3 regions of the Clostridium sp. JS66 genome follow, and region 3 is predicted to be linked to each of the others. Evidence: riboswitches for the same ligand, from Rfam matches in the RefSeq annotation. Region 3 holds a riboswitch; each other region holds the start of a gene.
The links. Region 3 has a riboswitch for S-adenosylmethionine ahead of Q6H37_RS08835 (YezD family protein). Riboswitches for the same ligand answer to the same signal wherever they lie in the genome.
Positions count from the first base shown of each region.

Region 1 (6,707 bases), 110 kb from region 3:
CAGCCCATTTCCTTATGCTTTTTATGAGCAGCTTCATAGTCATCTGTTCTTACTGCCATATGTATTTCATTATCTCCTAAATTATATGGCTCTTTTCTATCCTTAAGCCATGTAAGCTCAATTTGATGGTCTCCCTCACTTGACTTTAAAAATGCTAATGTAAAGCTTCCATCTGAAGAATGATGTCTTCTTACTTCTTCTAGTCCAAGAGCCTCTTTGTAAAATTTAATACTTTTTTCTAAGTCTAAAACATTAATATTGTTATGATCAAATTTAAATTTCATTATAAAACACCTCAACTTCTATTTTAATAATTATATTATATTCTATTTATATTTAAAATAAAAGAATTTACACTTTATGTACATTAGAGGACATGTGATGTATCACCCTCTAATAAAATTTTTATATTTCTATTTTCTACTTCTAAAACAGTAATGCTTGTACCACGTATGAATGGAAGACTCCACAATTTTTCAATTCCATATCCTTTAACTATTTTCATAATAGCCTTAATAACAACAGCATGAGCTACAATTAGTATATTGTCAGCGCTGTTATTATTATCAATAACATCATATAAGCCATTTTCTATTCTTTTTACAAGTTCTAAAAAAGTTTCACCTCCAAAAGGTTTAAATAGTTGTGGTTTTTGGAGAAAAATTTTATATTCTTTTGGATAATGTGTTGTTAATTCTTCTTCATTCATTCCTTCCCATAATCCAAAATTCATTTCTTTAAAATTTTCATTTATTACTATTTTTGTATTTTTCATTCCTCGAATGTACTTTGCCGTATCTAAGGCTCTTTTTAAAGGACTACTATAAATTAAATCAAAATCTATATTTTTAAGACGGTTTCCAAGACTTTTGGCATCTTCAATACCTTTTTCTGTAAGATTGGAATTTTTCCATCCCTGCATTCTAAGCTCTTTATTCCATTCTGTTTCGCCATGCCTTGTTAGGTATATTTTCAAATTAATCACTCCTTATAAACTATATATATATGTTTGATTATAAGAAAAAATTACTTTATAAGGTAACATTCTTAAAATGCAATGCATAATTATATTACTGAAACAAACTTAGGCTAGGTTAAGATACTTAGCCCCTAATAAATTATATTATATCAGGAAAATAAAATAAATAGCTGAGGTGTATAATGATGAGAAGTGATAGAAGTGCAATTGAGTTAAATGTTGTTCCTAACGAGCTAACAGTCATTGATGCTCAAAATAATAAAATGCTTACTAAAATAAAACAGTTATTAAAATATCTAGGACCTGCATTTGTTATTAGTGTAGCATATATTGATCCAGGAAATTTTGCAACCAATATAACTGGTGGAGCTAAATTCAATTATGAGCTCATTTGGGTAATACTGTTTAGTAATATAATGGCTATATTTCTACAAACTATGTCTGCGAAACTGGGTATAGCAACAGGAAAAAATCTTCCAGAAATGTGTGCTGAAGTTTTTCCAAAATCTGTGAATTGGATTTTTTGGATTGTTGCTGAATTAGGAGCGATGGCAACTGATTTAGCAGAGTTTCTTGGTGGAACTTTAGGATTATATTTATTGTTTAGAATCCCATTAATATATGCAGGCTTTTTAACTGGAGTAATAACCTTTGCAATAGTATATATGGAGAAATATGGTCAAAGAGTTATAGAAATTATTATAACTTTATTGATAACTGTAATTTGTACAGCTTATACCATAGAATTATTCCTTTCCAAACCAGATTGGATTGAAGTTGGTGTGCATACCATAGTTCCTATGTTACCTAATAATGAAGCAGTTTTAATTGCTGTTGGTATGCTTGGAGCTACAGTCATGCCTCATGTAATATACCTGCATTCTCATTTAGTTCAATATAGAAAATCAGGTTCATCTAATTTAGACAAATTACAACATCTTAAGATGGAAAAAATAGATATATTTGTAGCCATGAATATTGCATTTATAGTTAATGCTGCAATGGTTATAGTATCTGCTGCAGTGTTTTATAAAAATGGAATAGCAGTTGGTACTATAGAAGAAGCACATAAATCATTACAGCCTTTATTAGGAGCTTTCTCAAGTGGCGCTTTTGGAATTGCACTTTTGGCATCAGGTTTATCTTCTTCTGCAGTAGGAACTATAGCAGGTCAGACTATCATGAAAGGTTTTGTTAATTTAAGTATTCCAATAAACTTAAGAAGACTTATAACTATGTCACCAGCTATGGTAATTATAGCTATGGGAATCAATCCAATGTATGTGCTTGTGCTAAGTCAAGTTGCTTTAAGTTTTATACTTCCATTTCCAATTATTCAAATGTTATATATATCAAATCGTAAGGATTTAATGGGTGAATTAGCTAATGGCAAATATACTAAAATTTTAGGCGGATTAATAGCAGCTATAATAATATCATTAAATATATTATTGCTATATTTAACCTTTTTTTAAAGTGTTTTTATATATATTCAATTAAAAAAGTATAAATTTTAATTATAAAAGTATTGACAGTATGGAAAATTATAATTATAATGTAAATCATTAAATACTTAATTGTTTGAGACAGAAACATAAATTTAAAAGTGAATATTTTTTACCTTATCAAGAGAAACTGAGGGACTGGCCCTATGAAGTTTCAGCAACCACATGCAGTGAGCATGTAAAGGTGCTAATTCCAGCAGAACTTTGTTCTGGAAGATGAGATGGTATAGAAAATTTATGTACTTTAGTACGATTTTTTATAATGGGAATCCTCTTCTTCGAAGAGGATTTTTTATTTTTTAAATAATTAAGCAAGTATAAATTAGGGAGGGACAAAAATGATATGGCTAAAAAACATTAAAAAAATTTATACAAATGGAAATGTTGAGGTGGAAGCTTTAAAAGAAATTAATCTTAAGATCAAAGCTGGTGAAATTTATGGAATTATAGGATATAGTGGAGCTGGTAAAAGTACTTTGATTCGATGTATAAATTTATTGGAAAAGCCTACTTCAGGAGATGTAATTGTAAATGAGAAAAACTTAATGCAGCTATCGACAAAAGAACTTAGGAAAAGCAGAGAAAAAATTGGTATGATATTTCAAAATTTCAATCTTATGAGAAGTAGAACTGTATTTGAAAATGTAGCTTATCCTTTAAAGGGTAAAGGATTGAGTAAACAAGAGATAAAAGAAAAAGTACTAAGTCTTTTAAAACTAGTGGAACTTGAAGAAAAAGTTAATGTTTATCCTTCACAGTTAAGTGGTGGACAGAAACAAAGAGTAGGTATTGCTAGAGCTTTAGCCAATGATCCCGAAGTACTTTTATGTGATGAAGCAACTTCAGCTTTAGATCCGCAAACTACTGGAGCAATTTTGAAATTACTTAAGGACATTAATGAAAAGCTAAAATTAACTATAGTGATTATAACTCATCAAATGGAGGTTGTTAAGGAGATTTGTCAGAAGGCAGCAGTAATTGATGGAGGACAAATAGTAGAACAAGGATCTGTAATAGACATATTTACAAATCCAAAAGCAGATATAACAAAACGATTTATAGGTTCATTATTTCACTATGAAAAAATTTATGATTTTCTTAAAAAAGAAAATTTTGCTTTTAATGAAATTACAGAAGGAGAGAAGGTAGTAAGAATATCATTTACAGGAGAAAAAACAGGTCATGCGTTCATTTCTAAAATTTCAAGGAAATTTAGGGTAGATGCAAGTATATTATTTGGGAACATAGAAATCATCCAGAATACTCCAATTGGTAATTTGATAGTAAAGTTAAATGGATCTAATGAAGGTATAGCAAGTTCAATAAAATATTTAGAAGAAAATAATATTTCTGTAGATACAATAGATATTAAAAAAGATGATAAAAAATTAAAAATTAGCAGTAATTAAGTGCTAAAAATTTCATGGAGGCGATAAGATTGAATGAATATTTAAATAATATAGCACCGAATTTAATAAAACTCTATCCAGATATGATAAAAGCATTATTTGAAACTTTCTATATGGTTGCTATTTCAGGAATTATATCAGCAATTATTGGAGTTATTTTAGGAGTTACATTGGTAGTTACAAGGGAAGGAAATATATTAGAAAATAAAATTATTAATGGAGTGTTTGCAAAAATAATTAATATATTTAGATCTATACCATTTATTATTCTTCTTGCAGCTATTATTCCAGTTACAAGACTTTTAGTAGGTACTACCATAGGTACTAAAGGGGCTCTTGTTCCACTTATATTTGGATGTACCCCTTTCTTTGCAAGACAAATTGAATCAGCACTACTTGATATAGATAAAGGAGTAATTGAAGCTGCCCAGGCTATGGGTTCAGGTCCTTTAGAAATCATATTTAGAGTAATGTTAAAAGAAGGATTGCCAGGCATTATTCATGCTGTGACCATAACCATTATAAGTTTAATTGGACTATCAGCTATGGCAGGTACTGTTGGAGGTGGTGGACTTGGTGATTTTGCAATACGCTATGGATATCAATATTTTGAAACTGATATTATGGTAGCTACAATAATTGTACTTTTAATTATTGTTAATATTATTCAATTTTTAGGAGATATTTTATCAAGATTAGTAACACATTAATTTTCAAGAGGTTAAAGTCCTAAATGGACTTTAACGAGTAGTTCATGAGCGGAAGCGAGTAGGATTAACTACTCAGTGTTTCCGACTAAAAGGAGGAAGAAGATTCATGAAAAAATTTACAGGTATATTTTTAGCAATAACATTATCTTTGGGACTTTTATCAGGTTGTGGAGCAAGCAGTAGTTCACAGGAAAGCAGTTCTAATAAAAAACAGGTAGTAAAGATAGGTATAACAGGCGATGATCATAAGATATGGGATAAAGTTAAAGAAAAAGTTGCAAAGGACAATATTGATTTACAGATAGTTAGTTTTTCAGATTATGTACGTCCTAACTTAGCACTTGCTCAGGGAGAAATTGATTTAAATTCATTTCAACATCATGCTTATTTAGATAAGTTTAAAAAAGAACATAATTTGCAAATAACTGCTATAGGCGATACTGTGCTTGCACCTCTTGCAGTATATTCAAAAACTTTAAAATCTGTTAAGGACATTAAAAATGGTGGTAAGATAGCTATTCCTAATGATGCAACTAATGAAGGTAGAGGTCTAAACTTACTTCAAAGTGTAGGATTAATAAAATTAAAAGATGGTGTAGGAAATTTACCAACACTTAAGGATATATCAGAAAATCCAAAAAATATTCAATTTGTAGAGCTTGCAGCAACTCAAATTCCAAGGTCTCTTCAAGATGTTGATGCAGCTATAATAAATAGCGGAGTTGCAATAGATGCAAAATTTAATCCAGTTAAAGATTCTATACTTATAGAAGACGTTACTAATGATAAAGCTAAGCCTTATATAAATTTAATAGCTGCTAGAGAAAAGGATAAGGATAATGAGGCTTATAAAAAAGTAGTTAAAGCTTATCAAAGCGATGATATAAAGCAGTTTATAAAAGAAACATATAAAGGTGCTCAAGTACCTGTGTTTTAAAAGTCAGTGTTTATTAAGGAGTTTTTGATATGATTGATAACAATGAAGGTTATGAACTAAAAGTATCTATTATTGAGGAAGCAGAAAGAATGGGAGCAAATCTTATAGGATTTGCTCCTGTCCAAAGATGGGAAGAATTTAAGGATACTAAGCCAGAATTTTTCCCTGAAAACATATGGCCTGGAACTAAAATAGTTATTGTTTTAGGATTGCAAATATTTTTACCTATGCTCGAAACAACTCCTTCAGTTGTTTATTCTGAATTGTATAATACTACAAATCGGCTATTAGATGATATGGCATATAAGCTTGCAAATTATCTTAATAAGAAGGGACACAAAGCATTTTTCTTTCCAAGGGATTGCTATGGTGATATTTCTGTACTTGTTAAAAAGCCAGAAGCTGCTTTTTCTCATGTTTTAGCAGGCAAATATGCTGGACTTGGTACTATTGGATGTAATCACACTTTACTTACAAAGGAGTTTGGCCCAAGGGTAAGGCTTGTATCAGTTTTAACTGATGCTGTTATTCCAGAAGATAAAATGTGTGAAGAGGAATTATGTATTAAATGCAGTATATGCAAAAAATGCTGTCCAACAGAAGCATTTATTTCAAAGGAAGGCTCTATTTTTAAAATGGATAAAGAAAAATGTGCTAAATATCATGCTGAACTTAAAGGTGCTTATAAATATCCATGTGGAGTATGTATAAAGGTATGCCCTGTTGGAGAAGATAGAAAAATTTATGGAATGGATGCCAATAAATATTTAAAGGAAAAAGAAGTACTTAAGGAAAACAAGGATATGTCAGAATATAGTGGATGGATTCACTGCAGAAGCTATGGTTCAAATTGATTTGAGCTAATATTATGTGAGTATAAATTATATAGCTAAAGAGATTTTAAAAATATTTACATATGATAATAATGGTATAAAAATGACTATTGATAAATAGAAGTTTGGAGGAAAGGTAATATGAAAAAAAGTTTTGCAACAAGTCTTGCTCATTTAGGAGAAAAGAATCCACCATCAGTATCTTCAGCAAAGTCCATACCTATATCAATGAGTTCAGTATTTGTTTTTGATGATGTAGAAACATTAGATGCAGTATATGAAGGGGAAGTTAAGGGGTATGTGTATTCAAGAAATGGGAACCCAGTTCATGATG
Region 1 is NZ_CP131467.1:1,771,203-1,777,909, forward strand. Features, by position in the region: gene Q6H37_RS08390 (VOC family protein) at 1-284, opposite strand, end outside; gene Q6H37_RS08395 (histidine phosphatase family protein) at 368-976, opposite strand; gene Q6H37_RS08400 (Nramp family divalent metal transporter) at 1,243-2,454, shown strand; SAM riboswitch class I at 2,599-2,707, shown strand; gene Q6H37_RS08405 (methionine ABC transporter ATP-binding protein) at 2,823-3,893, shown strand; gene Q6H37_RS08410 (methionine ABC transporter permease) at 3,923-4,603, shown strand; gene Q6H37_RS08415 (MetQ/NlpA family ABC transporter substrate-binding protein) at 4,710-5,540, shown strand; gene Q6H37_RS08420 (epoxyqueuosine reductase) at 5,570-6,394, shown strand; gene Q6H37_RS08425 (PLP-dependent aspartate aminotransferase family protein) at 6,515-6,707, shown strand, end outside.
Region 1: another riboswitch for S-adenosylmethionine. It lies ahead of Q6H37_RS08405 (methionine ABC transporter ATP-binding protein); the one in region 3 lies ahead of Q6H37_RS08835 (YezD family protein).

Region 2 (6,707 bases), 1.4 Mb from region 3:
CCATAAGCAAATAATCTAAAAAGCTAAGTGCCACATTTGTTTCCTTATCATCTATATTACCTGTAACAAAATTTAGTGAAAGATATGTTTTCTTTTTTGTATCTCCATCTTTAGGTACAGGATAAGATACTACCTTCTCAGGAATATTAGATAAAGGTTTTTGAGTTTTAATGGAAGTGTCCACATTAACCTTATCAAATTTACTTAAATAGTTGTTATCAATGAATTTTAAATATTCTCCTACATCCAATTTACCATATAAATATATATAACTATTTGAAGGTGTATAATTTTTCTTATAAGTTGAAATTAATTGTTCCCTTGTAAGATTAGGAATAACATCTGGATTTCCACCTGAGTCCCACTTAGAAGATGTATCAGGGAAAAGTGATTGATTTATTGCGCTACGCAAAAGCCACTGAGGATTAGAATAATTACCTTTCATTTCATTATACACAACTCCATTGACTGAAAGAGGTGAATCCTTTGATGGAAGCTCATATCTCCAACCTTCTTGTTTGAATATATTTGGATCAGTAGTTAGTTTTGGATAAAATACTGCATCTAAATATACTCCCATAAGATTTTTAAGATCTTGTTCATTAGTACTTGCTACAGGAAATGTAGTATAATCAGTACTAGTCATAGCATTGATAAATGAGCCAAGTGATCCTTTAAGCATTTCTTTAAATGGAGATTTTACTGGATAATTTTTAGAACCATCAAGAACTGAATGTTCAATAATGTGATTCACTCCAGTATTGTCTGTAACAGGTGTGCGAAATGTAATATCAAAAACTCTTTGTGTATCATCATTTTTAATATACATAAGCTTTGCACCTGTTTTTATATGAGTAAACATCATAACAGTGGATTTACTCTTTGGCTCTTCCTTAACTGAAGTAAGTTGGAATCCATAATAGTTTTTACCTACTTCAGTAGTTGTAATATCTTCATTTGCTGCATAAACAGTTTGTCCTACAAATGCTATATTACAGGAAGAAAATAACATAAAAAATGCTAAAATAAAAATGCTAGATTTTTTTAGAAATACTTTCATTATCTTGTCCCCCTTATTTATATTTTTAATATATTTTTTCTCCTATAAATTTATATCCTGTCCCCCACACAGTTTGAATAAAGACTGGATTTTTACTGCTATCTCCCATTTTTTCCCTTATTTCTTTAATATGTACTGTTACTGTATTATTTCCATCCAAATCCATGCTATTCCATATGTGATGATATAGTTCTTCCTTTGAAAATACCTTGTTGGGATTTTGAGCCATAAGTTGTAACAATTCAAATTCTTTTAATGTCATTTGAATTTCTTCTCCATTTATAGTAACCTTCTTTTCTTCTGGTATTATAATGAGATCTTTTTTAAACTTCAAAGTACCATTTGATGGTAAAGTTTTGTCCATTTTTCTATATCTTCTTAAATGCGCTTCTACCCTTGCAGAAACTTCAGTTAAACTAAATGGTTTAGTTATATAATCATCTGCGCCAAGTTTTAATCCTTTTACTTTATCCATATCTGTTTGCTTTGCACTGAGTATCATTATTGGTATATCTTCATTAATCCATCTTATATTTTTACAAAGAGTAAATCCATCCATTTCCGGCAGCATTATATCTACCATTATTAATGCGAATTTATACTTCTTAAAATCCTCCAATCCTTCCTTGCCAGTTGATGACCAATTAACTTCATAACCTTCTTTTTCAAGATGTTCTTTTAGAATATTTGCAATTGCTTCATCATCTTCAACTATTAGTAGCTTTTCCTTCACTATTAGTTCCTCCCATACATATTAATTATATAGTTTGTATTTTGTATTTTATAAAACTTAATAATTTCTTTATAATTAAAATGCTTATAATAAAAAATATCTTTAGTATACATATACAAATGCTACTTTAAGTGAAATTATAACATATATTTTCCAATCCCTCAATTTTATTCAATTATTCTTAACTCAACTTTCGCACATACAAAATTTTAACTTAATATAATGAGTATGAATATGAAGCAACTTCTTTTAAAAACTTCAAAAGTTAAGTTTTTACTAAACAAATTCCATTGACTTAATTGTATACTTTTTCTATAATTGAGGAGCATATATGACTAATTTTCACTAAACTTGTTTAACCAGGAGGATATATAATATGAAAAAAATCAGTGCACTATTACTTGTATGTATTTTCATTACACTTTCTCTAACTTCATGCTCTAATAACAATACTCTATATGAACAAAATGCTATTAAAATGGATACATTTATGGATTTAAAAGCTTATGGTCCTAATGCTAAAATTGCAGTTGAAGAATCTTTGAAAAAAATAGATGAATTAGACAAAATGGCAAGCCCCAATATTAATACTAGCGATGTTAGTAAGATTAATAATTCTGCTGGTAAGAATTATGTAAAAGTTCATCCTGAGATACTAAAAATGATTAAAGCATCAATTCAGTACTCAAAATTGAGTAACGGTGCCTGGGATATAACCACTGGCCCTTTAATAAAACTATGGGGTATTGGAACTCAAAACGAGAGAGTACCCTCTGATTCTGAAATAAAATCCAAGTTAACTTTAGTAGGGTATGACAAAATCAGTATTAATGAAGCTGACAGCAGTATTATGCTTCAAAAGGCAGGTATGTCTATAGACTTAGGAGGTATTGCTAAAGGCTTTGCTTGTGACGAAGTATTAAAAATTTATAAAAAGTACAATATAAAAAATGGTCTTATAAACTTAGGAAATAGCAGTATATACGCTGTTGGTCAAAATGAAAGTAAGTCTCCATGGTCTGTGGCAATTCAACATCCTAGAAGTAATAGCAGTGATAATTTTCTTGGAACCATTGAGATATCTAATAAAGCTTTATCTACGTCAGGCGACTATGAAAGATATTTTATAAAAAATGGCAAAAGATATCATCATATAATTGATCCACATACAGGATATCCTGCAGATAATGGTGTTATCAGTGATACAATAATAGCTGATGGAAATCTTAATGATAATTCTATGATTTGTGACCTTCTGTCAACAACTGTATTTATATTAGGAAGAGAAAAAGGTATTCAATTTGTAGAAAACTTACCAAAAGTAAACTGTGAAATTACTACATCTGATTATAAAATATATACTTCATCAGGATTAAAAGATAAAATCGAAGATATAAATAAAGATTTTAAATACATAAAATAGAATTTTAAATATAATAGTTTCTATAAATTATTTAAAAACAAAATAAGAACATATTTTTCAACTTAAATTCCAACTTTAACCGCATTTATTTAAGTTTTAAAAATAATGTTCTTATTTATTGGCTTTAAAAAATAAATTTTATATGATCATTTTCTATCTTTAACTATAAATCTACAACATTTATCTCCATTAGTTTTGCACAAAGGTCTTTCAAAATTTAAATTAAACTTATTATATAAAACATCATCTATTTCACAGTATAATGCTCCAATATCTTCAGCTTCTAATTGTTCCCACATATCATGCATAGGACAATATGTCATATCACAAGGATTTTCTGGATCTTTTTCCCATGAAATTGATGGCATATCTTTTATCTTGGAAAAGGTTTCTGCATTTATTTCAAGTCCTTTTTCTTTAGCTTCTTCTAGCATAACTTCAGCTCTTGCTTCACCAAATTTAGTTATGGCAGCTCTAACTGCTTCTTTTCCTTTTTCTTCACCTAATCTATCTATCATTTCCTTTGCCATAAAATAATGCAATTCAGCCATAAGCTTCGCCATTCTTCCTACTGGTTCATCGGTACTTCTTATTTTGCCCATAATTTATCTTCCTTCCATATTATTAAATTATTTCATTATTTAAAGCATGATCATTATTCTGATTTTTTTGCAACTTCTTCCATACGTACTTTGCCAGCTTCAATAGCATTCATGATGGTACCTCTAAATGCACCTTGTTCTAAAGCTCTAACTCCTGCAATAGTAGATCCTCCTGGAGAGCAAACCTTATCCTTTAAACTTCCTGGGTGTTCGCAAGTTTCTAAAACCATTTTAGCTGCTCCCATAACTGTTTGTGCTGCCAAAGTTTGAGCCATTTCACGAGGAACTCCCAATTCTACTCCACCATTGGCCATAGCCTCGATAAGCATATAAACATATGCAGGTCCACAACCACTTATAGCCATTACAGAATCAATTAAATTTTCAGGCACTAAATAAGTTACTCCTAGAGCTTTAAAAATTTTAAGAGCTAATTCTGAATGTTCATTCTTTGCATTTTTGCCCTTTGCCACCCCTGAAGCTCCAACATTAACTAACATAGGTGTATTTGGTATTACTCTAATCACAGGGACTTCCTTTAAATATTTTTCAATAAATGAAGTACTTATACCTCCAACAATTGAAATTGCAAGCTGATTTTCCTTATGCCAATTACAATCCTGTATAAGTTCTAAAACTTCCTTTATAACTTGTGGTTTAACACATAAAAATATAATATCACAGTTATCTACCAAATAACTGTAACCTGTACTTTTATCACTACTTGAATTAACTACATCAAACTTTTCTTTAATATATTGAAGTCTAGAATCCAAAATATCCATAACATATACATCACAAGAAGATACAAGATCTGCTTTTATTAGCCCTCTCATTATAGCTTCTCCCATTTGTCCTGCTCCAATAAATCCAATTTTTTTACCTAAAGTGCTCATTTTTATCCTCCCTTATGTAATTATTTTACAAAAAATAAAGTTCAAGGAAAGCCTTGAACTAAATAAACAGCGTTGTCCTTATCTTTCAGCTTAAGCTGCAGGAATTGACACCAATGTATTATAAATAATACTGGTTGTCGGGTTTCATTGGGCCAGTCCCTCCACCACTCTTGATAAACAAATTTTCAATTTATTATTTGTATTATACTAACAAACAATTTCTCTGTCAACAGAACTTTCTTTATTTTTCATTTTCTTTTAATGTTTTGAACTTATTTACATTGTTCATTACATTATCAATCATATGCAACAATTTTTCAGAAGCATTAGCAACTTCCTCAGTAGAACTGCTTAATTCTTCAGCTAGAGCAGCTATTTCTCTAGAAGATGTAGAAATTTCTTCTGCAGAAGAAGATGAATTTTCTAAACTATTTATTATTATAGATTTTTTTATTATTAGCTTCAATGATAGATTTATTAACCAAACTTATTCCTGGCAACAACTTTTCAATATCACTAATTATTTCACTAAAGGAACTGGCAATACTATTTACAATACCTATTTGATTTGAAAATTGAAAATCTACATTTTTAGTATCAGTTACAACATTACTACTTTGTTTAGAAACATTTTTTAAAAGTTCACTAATATTCTGAGAGGACATTTTTGATTGTTCTGCAAGAATTCTAATCTCATCTGTTACAACACTAAATCCTCTTCCAGCTTCTCCTGCTCTAGATGCTTCTATAGACGCATTTAATGCAAGTAAGTTAGTTTGATACGATATATCATTTATTGAATCTGTCAATAAGTTTAATTTACTATTACTTTCTTTAATATCAATTGCCATTATATCAAATTCGTCCATCATTTTAGCCGTATTTTCTATACTTTTACCAAATTCATTAAAATTTTCTTTTATATAAAAAATGTCAGAAGCATGTTTTACAGAATTTTCAGATATAGTTCCTATTATTTTCGTTCAATTTATAATATCCTTAACTTGTTTTATATAATTGTAAATTTAAATATCTATTTGGAATAATAAATTATATGCTGAAAAATTACTGTTTCATCTGTTGTATTTCTATAACAGTGAGATCTATTCGCAAAATATCTTATTGCATCTCCATAGGATAGTTTATACACTAGACCACCTATCACTACTTCCATCTTTCCTTTTGCAACAACAATATATTCTTCTGTTCCTTCATTATGTGGTACAGATTTATGATCACATCCTGGTTCTAATTCAATAGTAAACACTTCAAATCTCCTAGTATTGTCATAAGCAAACAGTGGGTACACCATCATTTTTTTATCATTTTCTATTATTGGTTTAATATTATTATGAGAAACATAAACAATTTCTCTATTTTCTTCTTCCATAAAATATGAAAAAGATACATTCAATCCTGTAGCTATTTTCCATAATGTAGTTACTGTTGGATTTGAAATACCTTTTTCTATTTGTGCTAGCATTCCCTTACTTACTCCAGTAAGTTCAGCAACCTTATCTAGGCTCAATCCTTTTTGTCTTCTAATATTGTTTAAATTTTTTCCTATTATTAAATTAAAATCTTTCATTTTTTTCCTCCAATGTATTGTTTGTTATATTGTATATATGTATAATATATTATACATAATTGTTTTAATATTTACTAGAATGATTTAACATAAAAATAACAATTAAAGTTAAAGGAGGTAATCTTTATGTCATCTAATTTAAAGAAAAGTGCTCAAAAAGTTCAAAATGTACTCAATGAATTTGGATTTGAACTTAATGTAGTTGAGTTATCAGATTCTACTCGTACTGCGCAGGAAGCAGCAAATACTATAGGTTGCACAGTAAGTCAAATAGCTAAGTCATTAATTTTTAAAGGTAAGGCTTCCCAAAAACCTATCTTAATTATAGCAAGCGGCACAAATAGAGTAAATGAAAAAGTCATTAAGGAACATATAGGCGAAAAACTTCAAAAAGCAGATGCTGAC
Region 2 is NZ_CP131467.1:3,254,802-3,261,508, forward strand. Features, by position in the region: gene Q6H37_RS15195 (insulinase family protein) at 1-1,060, opposite strand, end outside; gene Q6H37_RS15200 (response regulator transcription factor) at 1,086-1,793, opposite strand; gene Q6H37_RS15205 (FAD:protein FMN transferase) at 2,170-3,216, shown strand; gene Q6H37_RS15210 (L-2-amino-thiazoline-4-carboxylic acid hydrolase) at 3,363-3,818, opposite strand; gene proC (pyrroline-5-carboxylate reductase) at 3,872-4,714, opposite strand; SAM riboswitch class I at 4,790-4,894, opposite strand; gene Q6H37_RS15220 (hypothetical protein) at 4,956-5,180, opposite strand; gene Q6H37_RS15225 (methyl-accepting chemotaxis protein) at 5,143-5,586, opposite strand; gene Q6H37_RS15230 (XRE family transcriptional regulator) at 5,748-6,302, opposite strand; gene Q6H37_RS15235 (YbaK/EbsC family protein) at 6,429-6,707, shown strand, end outside.
Region 2: another riboswitch for S-adenosylmethionine. It lies ahead of proC (pyrroline-5-carboxylate reductase); the one in region 3 lies ahead of Q6H37_RS08835 (YezD family protein).

Region 3 (6,707 bases):
TTAAAGGATTCTTCATCATTAACCTTTATTGTATGATCAACTAATTCTATATCCATAGTTCCTGGTATAAAATTATTTCCTATACCTTCTATATTATAGCAGCCCTCTTCACCACCACCAATTGTAGATCCAATCGGATCGGCTAATACAGCCTTTACATTTGGATTTTTTTCCTTTAAATATTTTGCAATACCTGTAAATGTTCCACCGCTGCCTGCTCCTGCTACAAAATAATCTATCTGGTCACCTAAAGACAAATATATTTCTGGTCCTGTAGTTATATAATGAGCCTCTGGATTAGCTCCATTTTCAAATTGCTTAAGAGAAATTGAATTGGGAATTTGATTTAAGAGTTCTTGGGACTTTTCAATAGCTCCTTGCATTCCAAGTTCTCTAGGAGTATTTATAATTTCTACTCCTAAAGCCCTCATAAGTACTTGTTTTTCTATTGAAAATTTCTCAGGTACTACAAATATAACTTTATATCCTTTATTTATAGCTCCTAAAGCAACTCCTAATCCAGTATTACCTGCAGTTGCTTCTATTATAGTATGTCCTCTTTTAAGAATTCCCTCTTCTTCAGCTTTTTCTATCATGTATACACCAATTCTGTCCTTTACACTACCAGCTGGGTTAAGATATTCTAATTTTGCAAATATATTAACTCCATTTTTTATATTAAAATTATTTATTTTTAGCATAGGCGTATTTCCAACCAATTCCCTTATATCATTAACATATATACTCATTTTCATTTCCCCCCAAAATATATTTTTTATATATTTTTTGATTTACTTAATGCTTTTTCTATATCCTGTACTAAGTCCTTCTTATTTTCAATTCCTACAGACAATCTAATCAGATTATCTACTATTCCTACCTTTTGTCTTATTTCAGCAGGTATTGAAGCGTGTGTCATAGTAGCAGGATGAGATATTAAGGATTCTACTCCTCCCAAGCTTTCTCCTAGAGTTATAAGCTCTACACCTTTAAAAAATTCATTTATGTTAAAGCCTTCTTTTAGCACAAAAGATATTATAGCTCCCGCTCCATTTGCTTGTTTTTTATGAATTTCATAACCCGGATGATCTTTAAATCCTGGATAATAGACCTTTTCTACTGCTGGATGACTTTTTAAAATTTCTGCCAAATAACTTGCATTTTCAATATGTCTGTCCATTCTTACTGATAATGTCTTTATTCCCCTTATCAAAAGCCATGAGTCAAATGGGTTTAACACTCCTCCTGTAGAGTTTTGAATAAAATGAAGTTTCTCAGCTAATTCCTTACTATTTACTACAGCAAGTCCAGCCACCAAATCACTGTGTCCTCCCAAATATTTCGTTGCACTATGAACTACTATATCAGCTCCTAGCTCTATTGGTTTTTGAAGATACGGCGTCATGAAGGTATTATCTACAATAGTTAATATTCCATGATTCTTTGCTATACCAGCTATCTTATTTATATCTGTTATGGTCATAAGTGGGTTTGTTGGTGTTTCTATAAATATAGCTTTAACATTATCTGTAACCTTTTCCTCCACAAGCTTTTCATTACTTGTGTCTACAAGTTCGTATTCAAGATTAAAATTTTTAAATACCTTATCTAAAACTCTAAAGCTTCCTCCATATACATTATCTGATATTAAAACTTTATCTCCACTCTTAAAAAGCATTAAGGCTGCTGTTATTGCTGCCATTCCAGAGGCAAATGCAAAACCTGCATAACCTCCCTCTAAATCTGAAATAAGTTTTTCTAGTGCATATCTTGTTGGATTACCTGTTCTTGAGTATTCATATCCACTATTTACTCCCAGTTCTAACTGTCTGTACGTAGACGTTTGATAAATAGGCACATTTACAGCACCTGTAGTTTTATCTCCATCCACTCCTCCATGTATTAATAATGATTCAATATCCATTTTTTATTCCTCCTTAATTCCTTTTGCTACAAATATTCCTGTTTCTGTATATTCTCCTTTACTTGAATAGCCTTTACATTTAAGTTCTGTACTGTTTACTTGAACTTGGCTAAAGCCAGCTTCCTTAAGCCAATTCTTTATCTGTTCATGTGAAAAACCAAGCCACTCATCATGCATTTCTGTTCTAGCCCACTCTCCATTGTGCTCCTCTACATCTGTTATAACTACTGTTCCATCCTTTTTAAGTACTCTAAACATTTCTTCTATTGCTTTTTTTGCATCAAATATATGATGTAAAGCCATATTTATAAAAACTCTATCTATTGATTTATCAAACAAAGGCAAGTTTTCCATAGAACCACTAATAGGATATATATCTTTTAAGCCTTTTTTGGAAGCTGTACTATGCAGTTCTTTAAGCATATTTTTAGAGTTATCTATCGAAAAAACAATTTTAGCTTTCTCCAGTAATGCTAATGATATAAAACCTGTGCCACACCCTAAATCTGCACATATTTTATCTTTTATATCAAATTGAGAAAGTGCTGTATATTTTAGCTTTTCTTCAAAATACTCCTCTCTTATCACATTCCATTGATTTGCTATGGAATTAAAATACTCTACAGAATTCATGACAATCCTCCTAATTTTAATAATTTAATATATTTTTGGACACAAAAAACTCCTGCCTCAATACAGAGGCAGAAGTTAACTTCCGCGGTTCCACTCTGTTTATTATGCATCAAAAATAGAATACATAACAACTCATAAATATTGGTACAATAATACCTCAACGCTTTAATGGGCGTACCCACTGAAGTCTACTAAATTTCGATTCAGAGCTCCGAGACGCATTTCAGTTAACTTTCACTCAAAATCTCTTACACCCAATGGAGATTTCTCTCTGCCAGCTTCCATTTACTTACTTCTTCTCATCTTTACTTTTCCTACTATTCCTATATGTTTTTCTCATTGATATTATTATATATACTATTTATTAGTATGTCAATAGGAAAAGTAATATTTACCACTTTTCCTTACTAAAGTTCTGTATACTATTCTTGACAGACATCAACCCATTCAGCATTAGTAAGCCCTTGAATTCTTTCTGGCGATATCTTAAGTGCAGTTGTTCTCGAACCTGCTGCTGGATATACAAAATCAAAATCTTTTACAGATACATCTATATAAATATCTATAGGATTTTTCAATCCAAATGGACACACGCCCCCAACTGGATGCCCTGTTATTTCTTCTACTTCATCTAAACCAAGCATTTTAGCTTTTGTTTTAAAATAAGTTCTAAATTTTTTATTGTCTATTCTAGCATCACCACGAGTTACAACCAATATATCCTTTTCCTTCAATTTAAATGCCAGTGTTTTAGCAATAAACTTAGCTTCAACACCTATAACCTGAGCTGCAAGATCCACTGTAGCCCCACTATCCTCCAATTCAAATACTGGATCTTCTTGATTCCTCTCTTTAAAAAAATTTCTCACACTTTCTACACTCATTCTTGTATCCTCCTCTTTATATTTTAAAAGTTAAAAATGAAATTTGTTCAATTCCTAATCTACACTAGTCTCACCTTTTCATTTTTTTCTATTTGTACAACTACCCCATCCTGAATAACTAAAATTACAGAACCATATTTAACAGTTTTCAACATTTCTAAAAGTTTATTTAAATTTTCTTCTGAAATACCAGCCTTACCTCTGCTACTATTTATCACATTACCCCCTCCACTTTAATCCCATTATTTGAAAATAAAAACCTCTTCTACAAAAGAAGAGGTTTTAATGCATTATAAATACTGCTCTTCTTATCTCTCAAAAATAATTTTGTTGGATTTGGCACAGTATTCTAAAAAAGAATCCGCTGCCGAGGCTTCAAAGGGCCAATCCCTCCACCTCTCTTGATAAGAATATATCATATTAAGTTTTCAAATTTTCCTTAGATATTTCATACTATTCGTATATGTTATATATTATTATATTAGTCACATTTTAATATGTCAATATTTAATTTACAATTTTTTAATATGAGATTGGAATCCATATCTTTTATGGTTGCATAAAACTAGGCACTAGCACTAACTATGGTAGTGTATATTTTTTCAAGCAGTGTAAGTGCCCCTCTATAACCTACATAAGATTTTGATATGACAACTTCATAAGATGCTGGAAATCCTATTTCAACTATAGAACCTTTTAATTCTTTTGCTAGATCTCTTTCCCAAGTAGTTCCAAAAATAATTGGAGGTTTATGCCCAAAATCAGTTTTTCTTACTTTATCATGAATGGTATAACTGTCTTCTTCAAATTCCACGTCCAATGAAACATCTTCTGCTATATTTTTATATTCTTCTCTAATGATATATCTATATTTCTCTGGTGGGTTTTCAGTTACAATTTGTTTTGCAGGTATAAGTCCTAGCTGATTTACTAAAAACTTTGTTATAGCTAAGTTGTATGCACTATCACCTACAATTGCAAATTTGGCTGGTAACCCCCACCAATACTCTGCATAAAAGTCAGAAAAATCCTCTAAATATTTATAGTATTTTCTTTCTTCACTCTCAATAAATTCTTCTGCCTTATTTTTATCTATTCCTGAAAAATCAACTACTTTTCTCAAAAAACTGCTAGTTTCCTTTGCTCATATAGGAATTATAGGGATATGCAAGTAGGGCTGACCATACTTTTTCTTTAAATATTCTGCAGTTTTAAGTCCAAGCCATGGAGAAAGTACAAGGTTGAACTGTGCCTTTTTAATATTTTTCCATTCTGAAATTCCACTACTCTCATGTCCAAATAAAATATTGACTTCAAAACCTACACCTTCCAAAATTCTTTTGATCTCTGCAAGATCACCTCTCCAAAAAGTATTATGATATGGAAGAAGAGACCACACATTTACAAGCCCTTTTTTCAAAGGCCCCTTATAATCTCCCACATATTGATCAATAATAGCCTCTGTTACAAGTTCATGCCCTATAAAATTATTTCCTTTAAATCCTCCCGTTTCAGCATATACTACAGGTAAACCTTGATCCTGAAACTCACTTACTACAGCTCCCACATCATCTCCTACAGTTTCTGGTACGCATCCTGTCATAACTACAAATAAATCTGCATCTAAGACTTTAAAAGAGGATTCTATTAATTCTCTTAATCTATTTTCACCTCCAAATACTACTTCTTTTTCGTGTATATTAGTACTTGGTATAACAGATCCACCTCCATAACCTCCTCCTTGAAATCCATTATAAAAGGATATGTTGGAAGTTTGTTTATCAGCGCATCCTGGCCCGCAGTGGGTAATTGGAATAACCCTTGGAATTGCAAAAACACTATGCATTGCTCCAATGGCGCATCCATATCTAACCTGTTCTATTGAATTTGATTTTTCTACATTTTTTGTATTTGTCACTATTTTCACTCCTATTCCACTGCATAATTTTGCTTTTCAAGTATATATGGATCTTTCTGATCAAGCCACCATTTTGTATAAGGTAATTTTACATGTTCTTTCAAATCTTGATGAAATTTTTTATGAGCTAATATTTCAAGAATGGTCTCCCCTAAATTTAAAATTCCCTGATAGCCTATTGCATGATGTTCATCACCAAGTGGTGCTGCTGGAATTCCCATACGAGACGCAAGAGGTGCTAAACCATTATGTCTTATAAGAATAAAGTCTGGATTTACATTTTTTAGTAGTCCATAAAACTGAAACTGCTGTCTATTGCTCACGCTAAAGTTAGGAACATCATCGTAGTTATCCACTAGAAATTTTAAAGAGTCTTTACTTGGATCATTACTGTCATATACAGGATCATGATGAAATACAAGAGAACCATCAACTTGAATTCCAAGTTCCTTGAGTACTGCAATAAGTCCATGAGAATATGCTGAACCTGTAGCTGCGTAACCTTTTTTGCCTTTTAAAAGTTCTTTAAGCTCTTTAAGCCTTGGTGCTATTCTCTTATGCTCTCTCTCTATATAGGCTTCTGCTTTTTCTTCCCTATGCGTAACCTTTGCAATTTCTCTTATCCATGCATCAGTCCCTGCAATTCCATAAGGTTGTGGTGCTTTAATTTCCGGTACCCCAAATTGTTCTTCCAAAACAGCTGCCATATAAGAAGATAATGTATGACAAAACGTAATGGTTGCAGCAGCTTCTGAAAGCTTTTCCAAATCTTCTACTTCAGCTAAATCAATAACATAATTTACTTTAAGTCCAAGCTCCCCCAATATAGGTGTAAAAACATCACTTCCCCAGAGATTAATTACATTTACAAGGTTTTCTTGCTTTTTAGGGTTTTTATTTACTATCTGCCTTAGAATTCCATGCTGTGTAGCATCAAAACCAGTACTCCAGTGCTTTGACATAAAACCTTCACATGGCATTGGTACAACAGGTATTCTAAGTTCCTCTTGCATTCTAGTTGCAACACTATCTATATCCTCCCCTATAATTCCCGAAGCACATGAAGTAGCAACAAAATTTGCTTTAGGATGATGTCTATTCCATGCATCCTTTATGGATTGTTCCAGCTTGTCTAGTGCACCAAACACCATATCAGTTTCTTTTATATTTGTATTTATTATTTGTATATTTTCAACAGGTAAATTTCTAATAGCAAGACCATTTCTATATATGGAATTATAAGCTACCTGTCCTGTACCACAACCTATTGGTGCATGTTGAATTAATACTGCATCTCTTACATTGCCAGCCTGACATTCTACCATTTGTTCACTACAAGTAGAACCTT
Region 3 is NZ_CP131467.1:1,878,762-1,885,468, reverse strand. Features, by position in the region: gene Q6H37_RS08855 (PLP-dependent cysteine synthase family protein) at 1-749, opposite strand, end outside; gene Q6H37_RS08850 (trans-sulfuration enzyme family protein) at 776-1,924, opposite strand; gene Q6H37_RS08845 (class I SAM-dependent methyltransferase) at 1,928-2,557, opposite strand; T-box leader at 2,619-2,872, opposite strand; gene Q6H37_RS08840 (YbaK/EbsC family protein) at 2,980-3,441, opposite strand; gene Q6H37_RS08835 (YezD family protein) at 3,501-3,659, opposite strand; SAM riboswitch class I at 3,747-3,852, opposite strand; partial or broken gene Q6H37_RS08830 (nitrogenase component 1) at 4,007-5,359, opposite strand; gene Q6H37_RS08825 (nitrogenase component 1) at 5,371-6,707, opposite strand, start outside.